DNA from 2 places in the Lactobacillus acidophilus genome. Region 2 is predicted to be linked to the other one. Evidence: predicted binding sites of a transcription regulator. Region 2 holds the regulator's gene; the other holds the start of a gene.
What was found. The regulator NrdR, encoded in region 2, represses ribonucleotide reductase genes. The targets are predictions, from matches to a motif close to ACACNATATATNGTGT.

Region 1: the regulator NrdR is predicted to act here: its motif matches at 3,417-3,432, upstream of nrdJ (ribonucleoside-triphosphate reductase, adenosylcobalamin-dependent).

What each region holds. Positions count from the first base shown of each region.
Region 1 covers NZ_CP139575.1:1,760,659-1,768,270, reverse strand. Annotated here, with positions in the region: gene SO785_RS08515 (cob(I)yrinic acid a,c-diamide adenosyltransferase) at 1-171, opposite strand, end outside; gene SO785_RS08510 (ECF transporter S component) at 171-695, opposite strand; gene SO785_RS08505 (DUF4430 domain-containing protein) at 699-1,097, opposite strand; gene nrdJ (ribonucleoside-triphosphate reductase, adenosylcobalamin-dependent) at 1,115-3,349, opposite strand; gene SO785_RS08495 (AI-2E family transporter) at 3,597-4,637, shown strand; gene SO785_RS08490 (SGNH/GDSL hydrolase family protein) at 4,634-5,206, shown strand; gene SO785_RS08485 (hypothetical protein) at 5,242-5,424, opposite strand; gene SO785_RS08480 (SLC45 family MFS transporter) at 5,654-6,988, shown strand; gene SO785_RS08475 (hypothetical protein) at 7,107-7,463, opposite strand.
Region 2 covers NZ_CP139575.1:275,614-283,225, reverse strand. Annotated here, with positions in the region: gene thrS (threonine--tRNA ligase) at 1-1,188, opposite strand, end outside; gene dnaI (primosomal protein DnaI) at 1,468-2,376, opposite strand; gene SO785_RS01220 (replication initiation and membrane attachment family protein) at 2,386-3,726, opposite strand; gene nrdR (transcriptional regulator NrdR) at 3,729-4,196, opposite strand; gene coaE (dephospho-CoA kinase) at 4,199-4,801, opposite strand; gene mutM (bifunctional DNA-formamidopyrimidine glycosylase/DNA-(apurinic or apyrimidinic site) lyase) at 4,798-5,628, opposite strand; gene polA (DNA polymerase I) at 5,637-7,612, opposite strand, start outside.

The DNA.
Region 1 (7,612 bases), 490 kb from region 2:
TAGTTTCTGGCAATTATTAGATAAATTAGCTAAAACTACACCCAGATATGATTGTAATTCATCTATATTGCCTAATGCTTCAATTTGTAAATCATACTTAGGTACCATTTTGCCAGTGACTTGCTTAGTTAAACCTTTATCACCAACTTTGGTATAAATTTTAATCGTCATTAAATTATCCTCCGTTGATATGCTTCAAGTGCCTTAGTTACAGGTTTATATAAAACAAAGTAAAAAGCAAAATTACCAATGGCATGATAGGTATCAAAAGCAAAACTAGAAATAAGATAAGCGATGAAAGCAGATAAACCGCCAAAAATAGTCATACCAAGGTCTACTAAAAAACCGTATTCCCAACCTAAAAATGTAGCTAAAGCTACTTGTAACAAAAAGTAATTTTTCAATGGTGTAAATTTAGCAAAGAAAGCCACAGTTAATACACAACCTGTGTATGCTAAAATTTGAGGAATAGTCCAAATACCGAATCCTAAATAAATATTCGAAATTAGCATTGTTAATGTAGCTAAAGTAATACCTGAACCAATACCTAAATTAAGTGTAACAATCATTAAAATATCAGTTACTGGTTGTACATTGGGGATAGGAATAATTTTAAAAATTCGTAAAACCACACACATTGCTGTAAGCATGGCCATTAATGCGATTTGTCTGATTTGTAGTCGCTCAGTAACCATAAATTACTTCACCTTGTCTAACGTGAATTTAACTTTGTCTTTGTTAGCAACGGCTTGTTGATCGGCACCTTTATTTGCCCATTTACCGTTAATTGTATAAGTCCAATAAATCTTCTTCTTAGGATTTTGCTTCTTACCATCGATTGAGGTAATAAAGCCTTTAGTTTCTTGTACTTTCCATGCTTTTTTCAGACCTGTAATTACCTTAGCTTTTTTCTTAGGAATTTTAACAGATTTGGTATCTACAGTCTTTTTACCTTGTTTCAAAGTATAGTTGACTGTAATTTGATTTTTAGCAGTATTTTTTGTAGCAGATGAATTACTATTTGAACTTCCCGTTAAAAATAAAGCCAAAAAGGCAACGATTGAAAATAATAAATTAAATTTATGCTTGTTCTTCATTTTTTCCTCCATGTAAATTATTTGATTGGGCAGGCCCCGCCTTCACAATCAGTTTGTCCTACAAGTTCTAATCCCTTTTGATCATCATTTTGCTTAGTAAATACTTCTTCAACATCATCTGTGATTAAAGCAGCTCTTTCTTCATAAGTTTTCTTGTTAATTGGCTCTTTGGGAGCCTGCTTCAGTGAACCACCATAATAAGGAAGAAGAGAGGTAGATTTAATGGTGTGTCTGTATTGGCGAAGCAATGGTGCGATTTCATCATTTTCATCCGATTGGAAAGTAATGGTGCAGCTAACAGCATTATCGGACCAGTATGTTTGTAAGAATGCTTGTGTCGCAAACTGTTCTTCGATTGAGACAGTTCCAGCTGAAGCAAAGTTTTTACTATCTGCATGAGCTGCGCGTAATGGAAATTCAACACAAATAGTGTTCTTAGTGTAAATATCTGGTTCGGTGTGATAGCCACATTCTTTCAAAGCAGGAAGTAATGGATCGCTAGCTTGGAAACGAATTCTTTGAATTAAGTAACCAGCATAGTGGAAATGCATCCCTTCTGATACACCAGCTAATTTAGCTACTGTACCAGATGGTTTAACTGTAGTGTGTTTAATTGATGGATTAACGCCTAATTCTTCACTGTAGGCCTTGTCTGCTGTGATAACAGCTTTATATAAACTGTCAACCATTTCAATTCCTTTTGGATCATAGATTGGCTTTTTAATTTTTTCACCACTTTGTTCATCAACAGCATCTTCAAAACCTGTGACTACTCTGTGACCCAAATCATTTAACAGCCAATCTTGAATACCAGACATAGAAACACCAATTCTGCGATTCTTTTGAATAATCTTGCGTGAAACTTCCCAGTCATAATGGCTGAAGGTAACTCTCTTAGCAAAACGAGTAGCTAAAGTGAAAGCTTCTTTTAAGTTCCATCCTTGTTTTTCAGCTGTATATGGGAAAACTTCAAACAAATTACATGGTTCACCATTAGCTAAAGAAATTTCACCACAAGGATTTGTACCTTCAACGTCGTCGTCAATCCCAGGTTGGTAGCCATCAACGATTCGACCATAATTGCGTGATAAATCAAGGTTAACAATACCAGGTTCACCATTATGTAAGATTCCATCAGCAATTGGACCGTAATTATTGAATTTAGAATTAATGGCTACACTGTTGTTAGAAGCCCAACGGTGGTGATAAAGCTTTTCTTTGTCTTGCTTCATCTTGATGAAATCTTGATCGTCATTAGAACCAAGAGCAAGTTCAGCTGAACGACGTACGTTGCCAGCTACAACCGTTTTACCAATTAAATTGCAAATATCTGTTGCGTCTACAGCGGTTAAATTCTTGCCCACACGAGCATTGATAACGTTATTAATATCAATGAACATTTCAACTAAAGGCATTGGACCTGAAGCAGTACCACCGAAGCCGTGAATTTTAGCACCATATGGACGAATATCGCTAATATCCAAAACCAGTTTGGTCTTTTGGTCAGGATTAGTATTGTTAAAGTGCATATCAATTAAACGGGCATTGGCAAGAACCCAACCTTCACGGGTATCAGGTAATCTGTAGTAAATTATGTCATCGTGATCGGGATTTTGCTTTTCCCATTCATCTTTATCAACAGCACCAACTTTGATTGAAGCATCGTGTGATTTACTGCTCTTATTGATAACGACAGTTAAATCAATCTTGTTATCGACTTTAGGAATTTGCTTGATGTTGCTGTTAACAACTGAAAAGCCTACGCCGCCGCCTTTCATCAATTGATCAAATAAGAAGGAGAAGGGCATGGAAACGGCTTTTTCTCTTTTATCAATGTAAGTAGGGACAATGTGACTGTCACCATATTCTTGAGGACGAATAGCAATAAACCAGCAATTATTTAAAGAATCACCGGTACGCTTTTGATAATCAGTTCCCGAAATCCAAAGATTACGACCGGAAGGTGTAGCAGACAAACCGTATGTTAAACGAAAAAGTTGCTTAGCCTCATTAGTTAATTCATTGATGACTTCTTCAGAGGGAGTGCCTTGAAGACGTGGGTCAAGGTTGACGTTACCTTCAATTACACGCTTGACTGTTTCATCCCAATTTTCTGAACGATTCTTTTCTGGTAACCAACGAGCATAAGTTCTTTTGTAAGTTACCCAGCCTAGTTCACCCCAATGAGGTTTAATTTCATGTTTCACTTGATCAATAAAGTCTTGATCTAGTTCGATTCTAGTAGATGACACGATTTTCACTCCTAAAATTTATTATTGTTTCACAAAACACATTATGTATGATGCATTACTAATTGTACCACAATATCTTGTACCTATGGATAAAAATATGGTGGATAGTTTTGATTTGTAAAATACAAATCCTATTAGAATAGGGCTAAAAAATTATAAATTTTTTTAAGTGAAATATAGTATAGATTTAAAAAATGGAGAAAGCGATCATGTTACAATTTAAGACATAGGAAAACGAGGTTTTATTATGAGTACAGCATGGCAAAAATTTAAAAATAATGTGCTATTACGCAGATTTGTTGTATTTTTATTGATCGTAGCTTGTTTGTATGAGATGCGAGCGATGATGAATACAATTTTGTTGACGTTTATTTTCACTTATGTGATTGTGCACTTAATCCATTTAGTTCAGCGTTATATCCCTAAAATGCCGACAGGAGTTATAGTTGTAGTTACATATTTGATAATTTTGGCATTATTGTATTTCGTTATAACGGTTTATTTGCCAATGCTGATAGTGCAGATCAGTAAAATGGTGAAGTCCGTTATGGCCTTTTATGAAAAAAATGAGTCTTCACGACTAGTATCATATATAACGCGTTACATTAGTAAAGGTGAACTCGTGACGCAGGCTAAACATGCTATGACGTTTGCGTTTCATACTGCTACTAATATAGGGACGCTTACTATTGCTACATTTATGTCTTTGATTTTGAGCTTCTTTTATACGATTGAACTAAACAAGATGAAGGAATTTTCTAGTTTATTCGTAAAGAGTGGTTATTTAAAATGGCTTTTCGAAGATATTCGTTATTTTGATAAAAAGTTTACTAATACTTTTGGTGTAGTGCTTGAAGCTCAGTTCTTTATTGCACTTTGTAATACTGCTTTGACGGTAATTGGCTTGGTCATAATGAAAATGCCACAAATTGTTGCACTAGGCTTAATGGTCTTTCTCTTAAGTTTGGTACCAGTTGCTGGTGTAATTATTTCATTGATTCCACTTAGCATTATTGGTTATTCAGTGGGCGGAATTCGATATGTGATTTATATTTTCATTATGATTATGATTATTCACGCTGTTGAAGCCTATGTATTAAACCCAAAGTTTATGGCTAGCAAAACGGAATTACCTATTTTTTATACTTTTTTAGTATTACTTGTGGCAGAACATTTCTGGGGTACTTGGGGCTTGATTGTTGGTGTACCAATCTTTACTTTCTTCTTAGATGTGTTAGGTATTAAATCATCAAAGAAGAGCGATAAGAAAAAGGCAGAACAAAAATGAGATTATTACTTACGGGTGATAGCATAATTGCACGTAAAGAAGGCAAAAATGAGCCACACATCAATTGGAACTTAAAACAGGTATTACCTAAGCTAGAAATTGAGAATACTGCGGTATCTGGTATTAATTCAGGTGCTTTTTTAGCAAGATTAAATGAATTAGTTTTGAGTGTAAAACAATGTGATAATTTGATGATTTTGCTTGGAACTAATGATTTAGCGACGCATAAGCAAGTTCCGTTAAATCAATTTAAACAAAATATGGAATTTATTTGTTCAGCAGTGATTTGTAAGTATTATCCACCACATGTTTTACTCATTTCACCACCTGCTGTTGATGAAGAAAAGCAGCATGTGCGTAATAATGGTTTAATTAAAAAGTATAGTGAAACTATTCAAAATATAGCTGAAGAATATCATTTCGAATATGCTGATCTGTGTCAGGCAATGCTAGAAGCAGGAGATATAAAAAAGATTTCCCAAGGAATAAAAAATGATGGCTTACATTTTGGAGATTTAGGTTATGAGATATTGGCTAAGTTGATTGTAGAAAATTTAAAACGTATATAAAAAAGAGGCGTAACGCCTCTTTTATTTTTCCTAAATTATTTAATCGCAGCCCATATTAATCCTCCAACGGCAAATAGTGCTAAGAAGGGGATTAATAAATAGGCACAAAATACAAAAATTAAACCAACCAAAATTAGAAAACCTAAAATTTTAATTAGGCCAATTCCTAATTTGAAAAATAACCAAATTAGGAAGATGGTTAATAAAAGTGAAAGCATAATACACATACCTCCATGTCTATGAGAATATTTTACTATTAAGAATTAAAAATAGGGTAGATTAGACATCAAATTTTTATAATAGGGTAGATTAGACATCAAATTTTTATAAAAAGTAAAGAAAAAATGTAATTAAGTTACCGTTAACATATAAAACTGTATTGAAAGCTCTTTCTGTAATCGGTATCATTTAAAACAATGAAAGCGATTTATGAGAAGAGGAAAAAACTTGGAGCAAAAGAAATCAGGATTGCCCACACTTGCTAGTACCACGATTTGGATGATTAGCTTAGGATATTTGGGTGTACAAATTGCATTTACTTTGGAAACTTCACAAATGAGTAGAATTTTCCAAACGTTAGGAGCTGATCCAACAAAATTAGGCTGGTTCTTTATCTTACCACCTTTAGCTGGGCTTTTAGTTCAACCAGGAATTGGATCTTTATCAGATCGTACTTGGATTCCTAAAATTGGTCGTCGTTTGCCATATTTATTGATCGGAATGGTTTTTGCTGTAATAACAATGATCATTTTGCCTAATGTAGGTAGTTTCGGTTTAGGTTATGGTTCTTTAGAAGCACTCGTTTTTGGTGCTGTTGCAATCGCTGTATTGGATGTTGCTTCTAATATGGCGATGCAACCATTTAAAATGATGATTGGTGATATGGTTAATGACGATCAAAAGTCATATGCCTATGGTATTCAAAGTATGCTTTCAAACTTTGGTGCTGTAATTGCTGCATTCTTCCCATTTTTATTAACCAGTTTAGGTGTTGCTAATACTGCTAAGAAGGGTGTAGTACCTCAATCTGTTGTAATCTCATTTTATGTTGGTGCAGCTGTTTTAGTAGTAACTTCATTATTTACTATTTTTAGAGTTCATGAATATGATCCAGAAACTTATGCACGTTATCACGGAATTAAGGAATCAGATAATAAAGAAGGCGGCGGCTGGATTGAATTATTAAAGAAAGCCCCTAAAGTGTTTTGGCAAGTTTCATTAGTTCAATTCTTTAGTTGGATTTCTTTCCAATATCTTTCAACTTATGCGACTGGAGCAATTGCACAAAACGTATGGCATACTACTTCTGCGTCTTCATCTGGTTACCAAATTGCTGGTAATTGGTTTGGTGTATTGACTGCTGTCCAATCAATCGCAGCTGTGATTTGGTCATATGTTTTGGCTAAGGTGCCAAATAATCATCATAAATTAGGTTATGGTGTAAGTTTATTCTTAGGAGCTATTGGTTATACATCAATCTTTTTAGTTCATTCACAAATGATGTTAATTGTTTCCTTTATTTTAATTGGAATCAGTTGGGCAGGTATGAATACTTATCCCTTAACTATGGTATCTAATGCTTTATCTGGTAAACATATGGGAACATATCTTGGTTTGTTTAATTGTTCTATTTGTTTACCGCAGATTGTAGCTTCACTACTTAGCTTTATCATTTTCCCACTTGTAGGAAATTCAATGCCAGCTATGATGTTGATTACTGGTATCTCAGGATTTTTAGCTGCATTGTCAGTAATTAGTATTAAAGAAACCTATGTAAAATAATAAAAAATCTGAAATTAATTCCAGATTTTTTTGTAAAGTAAAACCGTGTTATGAGGAGTGATCACAACACGGTTTTTATTTTGGTATTCAGAAGTTATTTGATGAATCTTGATCTAGATTAGTCTTTAACAACATCCTTGGTGTTTAACCATTGACTGCTATTGATTTTAACAATCTTCTTACCGCTAACTTTCTTAACATCCTTGGCGGTATAAGTTGAACCCATTGAGACTTTTTTGGAAGTCTTTTGACCTTTAGAATTTAAAGTGTTAACAGTTTGGTTCTTAGTATCTTTTACAGTAACAAAGATTTTGTCGCCTTTTTTAATAGCTGGGTTAGAAGGCCTAACTTCTGAAACCCCAAGTTTTGGAGCATTAAAACTAGCAGCTTGAGTAATTGAAGCACTAGCACCCAACAAGCTCATTGAAGCAACTGCAACAGAAACAACTTTAACTAATTTATTTGATTCTAACATAATGAATACCTCGTATTTCTATATCACTAATTGTTTGGAACTTTTGGTTCCTCATTCCTTACACTTTTTATTATATAACCTATGTTATTAAATGCAAGAGGTTATTTAATATTTTTCCTAAAATATAAGTTCATAAAAAGTTTCTATAA
Region 2 (7,612 bases):
TTCGCTTTGAACTTGATCAAGTTCTACAAATGTGTGACCATCGTTCAAGGTCATTTCACGTACACGTTGAAGACCAGATAAAGCACCTGATTTTTCGTATCTGTGCATCATACCAAGTTCAGCAACACGAAGTGGTAAATCACGGTATGAACGAATGTGGTGCTTGTAAATTTGAATATGTGATGGGCAGTTCATTGGACGAAGTTCAAGCATTTCGCCATCACCCATGTCCATTGGTGGGAACATGTCATCACGATAGTGTGCCCAGTGACCTGACGTCTTGTAAGCATCAAGGTTCATAAGTACTGGAGTGTAAACGTGCTTGTAACCGTCAGCTACTTCACGATCGATGATGTAACGTTCAACAACACGACGAATAGTAGCACCCTTTGGCATCCAGTAAGGAAGACCTGCACCAACCTTAGGATCTACGAAGAAGAGATCAAGGTCACGACCGATAGTACGGTGGTCACGTTCCTTAATTTCAGCACGACGCTTCAAGTCTTCCTTTAAAGCAGCTTCCTTGAAGAATGCAGTACCAAAAATTCTTTGAAGCATAGGGTTTGATGACTTACCAAGCCAGTAAGCACCAGCTACTGATAAAAGCTTAAAGTGCTTAATTTTACCAGTGTTTGGTAATAATGCATCAAAGCCAAAGTCCACAAAGTCACCTAATTTGTAAGCATCAACCTTGTCAGAGTCAATCTTCTTTAAAAGATCGCTCTTGAATGGATCATCCTTGAACATTTCTTCAAGTTCTGACTTGTCCATTACAACATGTTCAATAGGTTGACCACTCTTAATAAGCTTTTCCATTGCCTTTTCAAGTTCTGGCAATTCAGTAACCTTAATTTGGTCCTTCTTGTCAGTATCAACATAGAAGCCACCTTCATCAGCTACGTGTTGACCTAAACGAAGTTCTGGGTACTTCTTCTTAGCAACAGCTTCAAATGCAAAAGCTGCAGTTGCTCTTAAGATATCTAATCCTTCTTCATCCTTATCAGTAATGATAGCAATTTCAACATCACTATCAATTTCGTAATCAAGTGGCTTAACTTGACCATTTACCTTAGCACCAACAGCAGCCTTTCCAAGAGAAGTAGCGATTGATGAAGCTACTTCTTTAACTGAAACAGCCTTGTCGAATTCTTTCTTTGAGCCATCTGGCAAAGTAACTGAAAAACTCATAAAATTACCTCCAAAAAAAATCCCAGTGCGACAATGCACTGGGACGTTAATTGCGTGGTTCCACCCAAAATTCAGGTTAGCGTTTATCTAACCTCTTAACATGGATTAATAAAGGTATCCAACCTATCTCTTTTCAATTTTGGGATAAACGATTGGGGTGTTTTTCTAATGAGAAGCTTCCAGAACTAGGCCCCTCTCTCTGAGTTGAAAAACATCATGTTCGCTTAATTAATTTCAATTATACGCATCAAAGTTTGGGATGCAAGACTTTTTTCAAAATTATCGCAAAGAATTTCTCCGATCAGGACCAGAAACTACAACTTCCTTAGCTAGAAAACGTATACGTTGCATTAATCTTCTAGCTTTTACAGGATCTGTCGCATTCCTTGTTTCTTCAAAATGCGACTCAAGAGCTTCCATATCCAAGTTGGATGAGAAAAATGTTGGTAACACATTGTCCATGCGCGCCTGTAAAATTACGCCTAAAACATCATCACGTGACCATTGGCTAAGTGTTTCTGCACCGATATCATCTAAAATTAATAGATCACATTCCGACAAACGACGAATTTCATCTTGCAAACTATTATCCCCAAAATGACTAGCTAGTCCTGCAATAAAAGTCGGTACATGTAAAAAGACAACGTCTTTCTCCATATTTGTCACAACATAATTAGCCAGTCCTGCTAAAATATAGGTTTTTCCAACGCCAAAATCCCCGGACAAATATAATCCTTGTTGATGTGAATCTTTACTATACTTATTTAAAAAATCATAAATTAAAGTTAAGACCTGATTACGATCGTCCGTAATATCTATCTTACTTAACTCAACATCATGCAATCTCCCAGGTAAATCTATTAAATGAAGACGTTTTTTAGCTGCTCTTTTTCTATCTTGTGCCACTTTAGCTTGTGTAGGTGCATAACGAACATCAATTACTTTACCGTTTAAAAATAATTGTGGAGCATACCCTGCCATTACCTTGCTAGGATTACGTTTTTGCGAATAAAATTCGTATAATCCAGACATACTGTTCTTAATCATTTTTTGATCAATCTTGGCTTTATTGGCTTGAAGAAAGGCATTAATATCAGGATCTTGCAAAACTTGATTTAAGATATCTTCTTTACTGCCCAAATTACGCTCTTTTACAATTTTTTTAATCACGTTTCCAATTGGTTCCACAATTTTCACCTACTTTTTATTATTTAAGTCCTTAAATAAATTTTTCAATTGTTCAGTGGACATCCCAGCATCTTTCTTAGCTTTTTTCTTGCTCCAATCGGTACCTTTTTCCACCCGTTTAGGCTGAAAATTACGTGTCACACGCTGTTTTTTGCCAAAACTGTCACGTCGCTTTTTCACATATTGTAAAGCTTGAGTTGCTGTGGCGACACCATGTTGCAGCCAATCATTAGCAATTTTATAAGCAAGATTTGAACTAATCACCGTATCATATGTCAAACAGGTATAAGTCAAAATATTAATCAAATCTTCTGGCAATCCATATTGTGTATGTAAATTATTAATAATTTGCTTTTCGTTTGCACTGGTAATACCGCCTTTTTGCGTTTTAAGCTTATACAAAAATTCAGCAGGTGAATTCTCATTAGCTTCTTTTAAGAGCTTTCGATCACCATCGTCCATACCTTTAATAGCAGCCAGTGCCTTTTCTTGTCCTTGACTCAATTGTTTTTGAACATTTTCTCTGGTGCTCATGCGCTTATAGTTTTCAGCTATGGTATTGCTAATATCACGCATATTTAATGTATATGAGCCATGAAGACAAGGTAAACTCTCATCTACAAATTCTTTTTCGGTTAAGCCATATGTCTGCATCAGACCACGAATTTGATTTTTCTTTGCATCGACTTCACTTGCAGGAATCTGATAAATTTCATATTGATCTTTGATTACATCCCAATCAATAGAGTCACGATCATTAACCTTGGCTTCTTTTACCTCATACGATTGATTCTCTTGTGCTGCTTGCATTACATCATTGGACGGAGTAATTGCTTCATCTCCAGGTAAACGAAAAACATCAAAAAATGTAGCAGACACATCCCGCGCATTTTTGATCGCTCTTTCTTTCAACTTAGTTTCTTGAGCAAAATTATGACTCAAATTATGAAAAGTAGTAACCCCTACTTTTTCTTTGAGTAAACTAGCCAGCAAAGGAGTAGAAAAGAAATTATCTGAGCTAGGTATCTTCAATAATTTAAAAACCAAAATATTATTAAAGACATTATCAGATAAATATGTTTGAACTAATCCCACAGCTTCAAGTTTGTGCAATGAATTAAACATTTGCTTCAAACTACAATCTAATTGTTCTTGCAGTGAATAAATTCCTTTAGCTTCTGAAATCATGCCATACGGATCATAATCATTGACTAAAGTATGATATAAAGATACTGCGACAGCCCCAACTAATGGTTGATATAACTTGATTAATATTTTTTCATCTTCTGGAAAAAGAGTAATTTGATTGGCTACATAGTAAAGATGCTTGGGATCAGAAGTCTCAAACATAATTAATTACCCTTTTCCTTTTTAGCCATCATATCTTCCATTGTCTTCATGAAGCTAGACATGTCTTTAAATTCACGATAAATCGAGGCAAAACGAATGTATGCTACATCATCTAAATCTGCCAAATCATCCATAACATATTGACCGATCTTTTTAGATGAAATTTCACTAACACCTTGTTTTCTTACCTTATTCTCAACTTGGTCAACAAGATGTTCAAATTGTTCACTACTAATAGGTCGCTTTTGGCCTGCAGCCATAACACCATGAAGAATCTTTTTACGACTAAATGGTTCACGCGTTCCATCATTTTTAACTACTAATAATGGTGCTGTTTCAATTCTTTCAAAAGTAGTAAAACGAAAACCACAATTTTCACACTCTCTGCGTCGTCTGATTGCACGGTTTTCATCACTAGGACGTGAATCAATAACGCGGGAGGCATTTTGATGACAATTTGGACATTCCATAGCTATCCCTCTTCTTTGATTTTAATTAATAATTGTTCTAGTTTATTTTCTAGTTCTTCTATTGTACCAGTATTTGCAATCACGAAATCAGCCATTTGCGCTTTTTTATTAAGTGGCATCTGACTTTTGATTCTCATTTTTGCTTCTTCATCAGTTAAATTATTTCTTTGCTTTAATCGATTAATTTGAGTAGCTTCTGGCAAAGTAATTACCAAAACTCCGTTCGCAATTTTCTTTTTATCTAAATTAGACTCAAAGTAAACCGGTGCATCAAGAATAACAATGTCTTTATCTTGGTACATTTTAATCTTTTGTATTGTTTTATCGAAAATTAACGGATGAGTCAACTGATTTAGTTTATTTAATGCGGTTGGGTCACTAAAAACTAATTGTCCCAGCTTTTTACGATTAATTGTTTGATCACTATTTAAATATTCTGTACCAAAATTATCTTTAATTGCTTGCCATGAAGCATTTTTAGGTTTCATTAAATCATGAGCAATTTGGTCACAATCAACAACTGGAATATTTTTATTCTTAAAAAATTGATCAGCGGTACTCTTTCCTGTAGCAATTCCGCCAGTTAATGCTAAAACATATGTCATTTATAAATCACCTGACAATGAGGACAAAATGTTGTTCCTCTTCCCGACACTTTAATCTTTTCAAAAATATTGCCACAACGTGGACACTCTTCGCCTACATGCCCATACACTTGTAGCATTTCTTGATAACCACCAACTTCTCCATTAGCATCTAGATAACTATGGACAGTTGTCCCCCGTTTTTCGATTGCTAGCGCAATTGTTTGATTAATGTTTTCCCATAAACCAGCTACTTTTTTAGCAGGAATCTTATTAGCAATACTTAATGGATGAATTTTACTTTGCCATAAAGTTTCATCGACATAAATATTACCTAATCCTGCCACCGTAGTTTGATCGAGTAAAACGTTTTTGATATTTTTATGTTTCTTTTTTAGATTATCGATTAAATATTGTTGACTAAACTCAGACGTATTAGGTTCGGGCCCTAATTTCTTTATCCCTGTCACTTGACGTTCAGTGCCAGTAATGATTAACTGCATTCGCCCAAATTTACGAACGTCATTATACCGCAATGCAGTCTTATCTGTAAAAACAAACTCTACATGATCATGCTTATCTTTTGGCGCATCTTCAGTAGTTAGATGATATTTCCCCTCCATGCGCAAATGCGATACAATCGTCAAATTATCGCTTAATCGAATAAGCAAATATTTGGCGTAACGATCAATTCCAATGATTTTTTTACCAGGTAATTCCTTCAAAAATTCATCATGATCTGTAGCCACAATCGTTGGATACCATAAAACTACCTTTTCAATCGTCTTGCCTTTAATTAAAGGCAATAATGTTCTACGAACTGTCTCAACTTCAGGCATCTCGGGCATTTTATCACCTACTTTGCATCATACCAATTGTGTCCCCAACCTGAATCGGCAATTAAAGGAACATCCAATTTAACTGCTGATTGCATTATTTCTGGAACAATCTTCTTAATTGTTTCAAGTTCATCTTTTGGAACATCAAAAATTAATTCGTCGTGAACCTGAATTACCATTTTAGTTTTAAGATGCAATTCATCAAGTTTCTTTTGCATATTAATCATCGCAATCTTAATAATATCGGCCGCAGACCCTTGAATTGGTGAATTAATTGCTGTTCTTTCCGCAAATGAACGGACAGTGAATTTTTTAGCATGGATATCTGGCAAATATCTACGTCTATGCATAATAGTTTCGGCATAGCCCTTTTCACGTGCTTCTTGGACTGCCTTATCCATATAGTCCTTGATTTGAGGATATTGTTCAAAGTAATTATCAATAAATTCTTTGGCACGCTTTCTAGAAATGCCTAAATTCTTTGACAAACCATAATCTGAAATTCCGTAAACGATACCGAAGTTAACGGCCTTAGCGTGACGACGCATAAGTGGCGTTACTTCATCTGGTGAGTCCAAATGGAAAATCCTCATTGCGGTATGAGCGTGAATGTCATAGCCAGTCTTGAAGGCTTCTTGCATGTTTTGATCACCTGAAACATGGGCTAAAACACGAAGTTCAACTTGTGAATAGTCGCAAGAAAAGATATAGCCATCAGGTTCACTAGGTACAAAAGCCTTTCTAATTTGCTTACCCTCTTCTGTACGAGTAGGGATATTCTGCAAGTTAGGATCAACACTAGATAAACGTCCAGTAGCTGTTAAAGTTTGCAGATAACGGGTGTGAACACGACCATCTCGTTGAATTACATCAAGTAATCCCTTAACATAAGTAGATTGAATTTTGGCAATTTGACGATAATCCAAAATCTCGCTCACGATTGGACTCTGTGTTTTTAATTGATCAAGGACTTCAACGGAAGTTGAGTAACCTGTCTTTGTCTTTTTCAATACTGGTAAATTCAATTTTTCAAATAAAATATGACCTAATTGCTTAGGAGAATTTAAATTGAATTCTTCGCCAGCTTGTTTATAAATTTTGTCTTCAAGTTCCTTTAATTTAACGGCAAATTCATTTTGCAATTCAATTAATGTACTTGCTTCCACCTTGATACCATTAATTTCCATTTTAGCCAAAACACGAGCAGTTGGAATCTCAATGGTTTCAAACAAATCATCTTGTTCATGTTCTTTGAGTTGTTTAAGTAACTCTGGTTTAAGTTTTTCAATTACACATACTTTAGCGGCTAAGTGCTTGAAGAATTCTTTATCTTCTGGGATTGCTTGTTTCTTACCTTTACCATATACTTCAAGGTCCGTCTTGATTGAATATTCATCATAAAGGTGGGCAATTTCACCTAAGTCATTAGAGTTCTTTTCATTATTGACCAAATATGAAGCAAGAAGCATATCATAGTTGAGTCCTTCAACAATAACGTCTAGTCGATGTAAACCAACAGTCATCCGCTTTAGGTCAAAGACATCCTTTTGAATTTTCCTATTTTCAAGGATATCTTTAAGTGGCTTTTCTTGTAATAAAGCAATATCTTTTGAGACATAAACTTTATCGCCCACCTTCAAGCTAAAACCTTCAAATGGTGCTAAATGATAATTATCGCCAAGCATTTCAAGATAAAAACTTATCTCATTTTCTTTCAAGTCGTCTAATTCAGCAACATTATCCTCAGTCAGCTCAACGTAATCGTAATTCTCGGTATCACCAGAATCTTCACCAGCAGTCTCTAGATTCAATTCAGCTAAAAATTTTCTAAAGCCTAATCTTTCATAAAGATCACGCAATTTTTCATAATTTGGATCTTTTTTAATCGTGTCTTCAAGAGTAACCGTAACTGGTGATTCACGGTCAATAGCGGCAAGTTTTTTAGCTAAAAATGCCTTATCCTTATCACGAATTAAACGTTCTTTACGCTTAG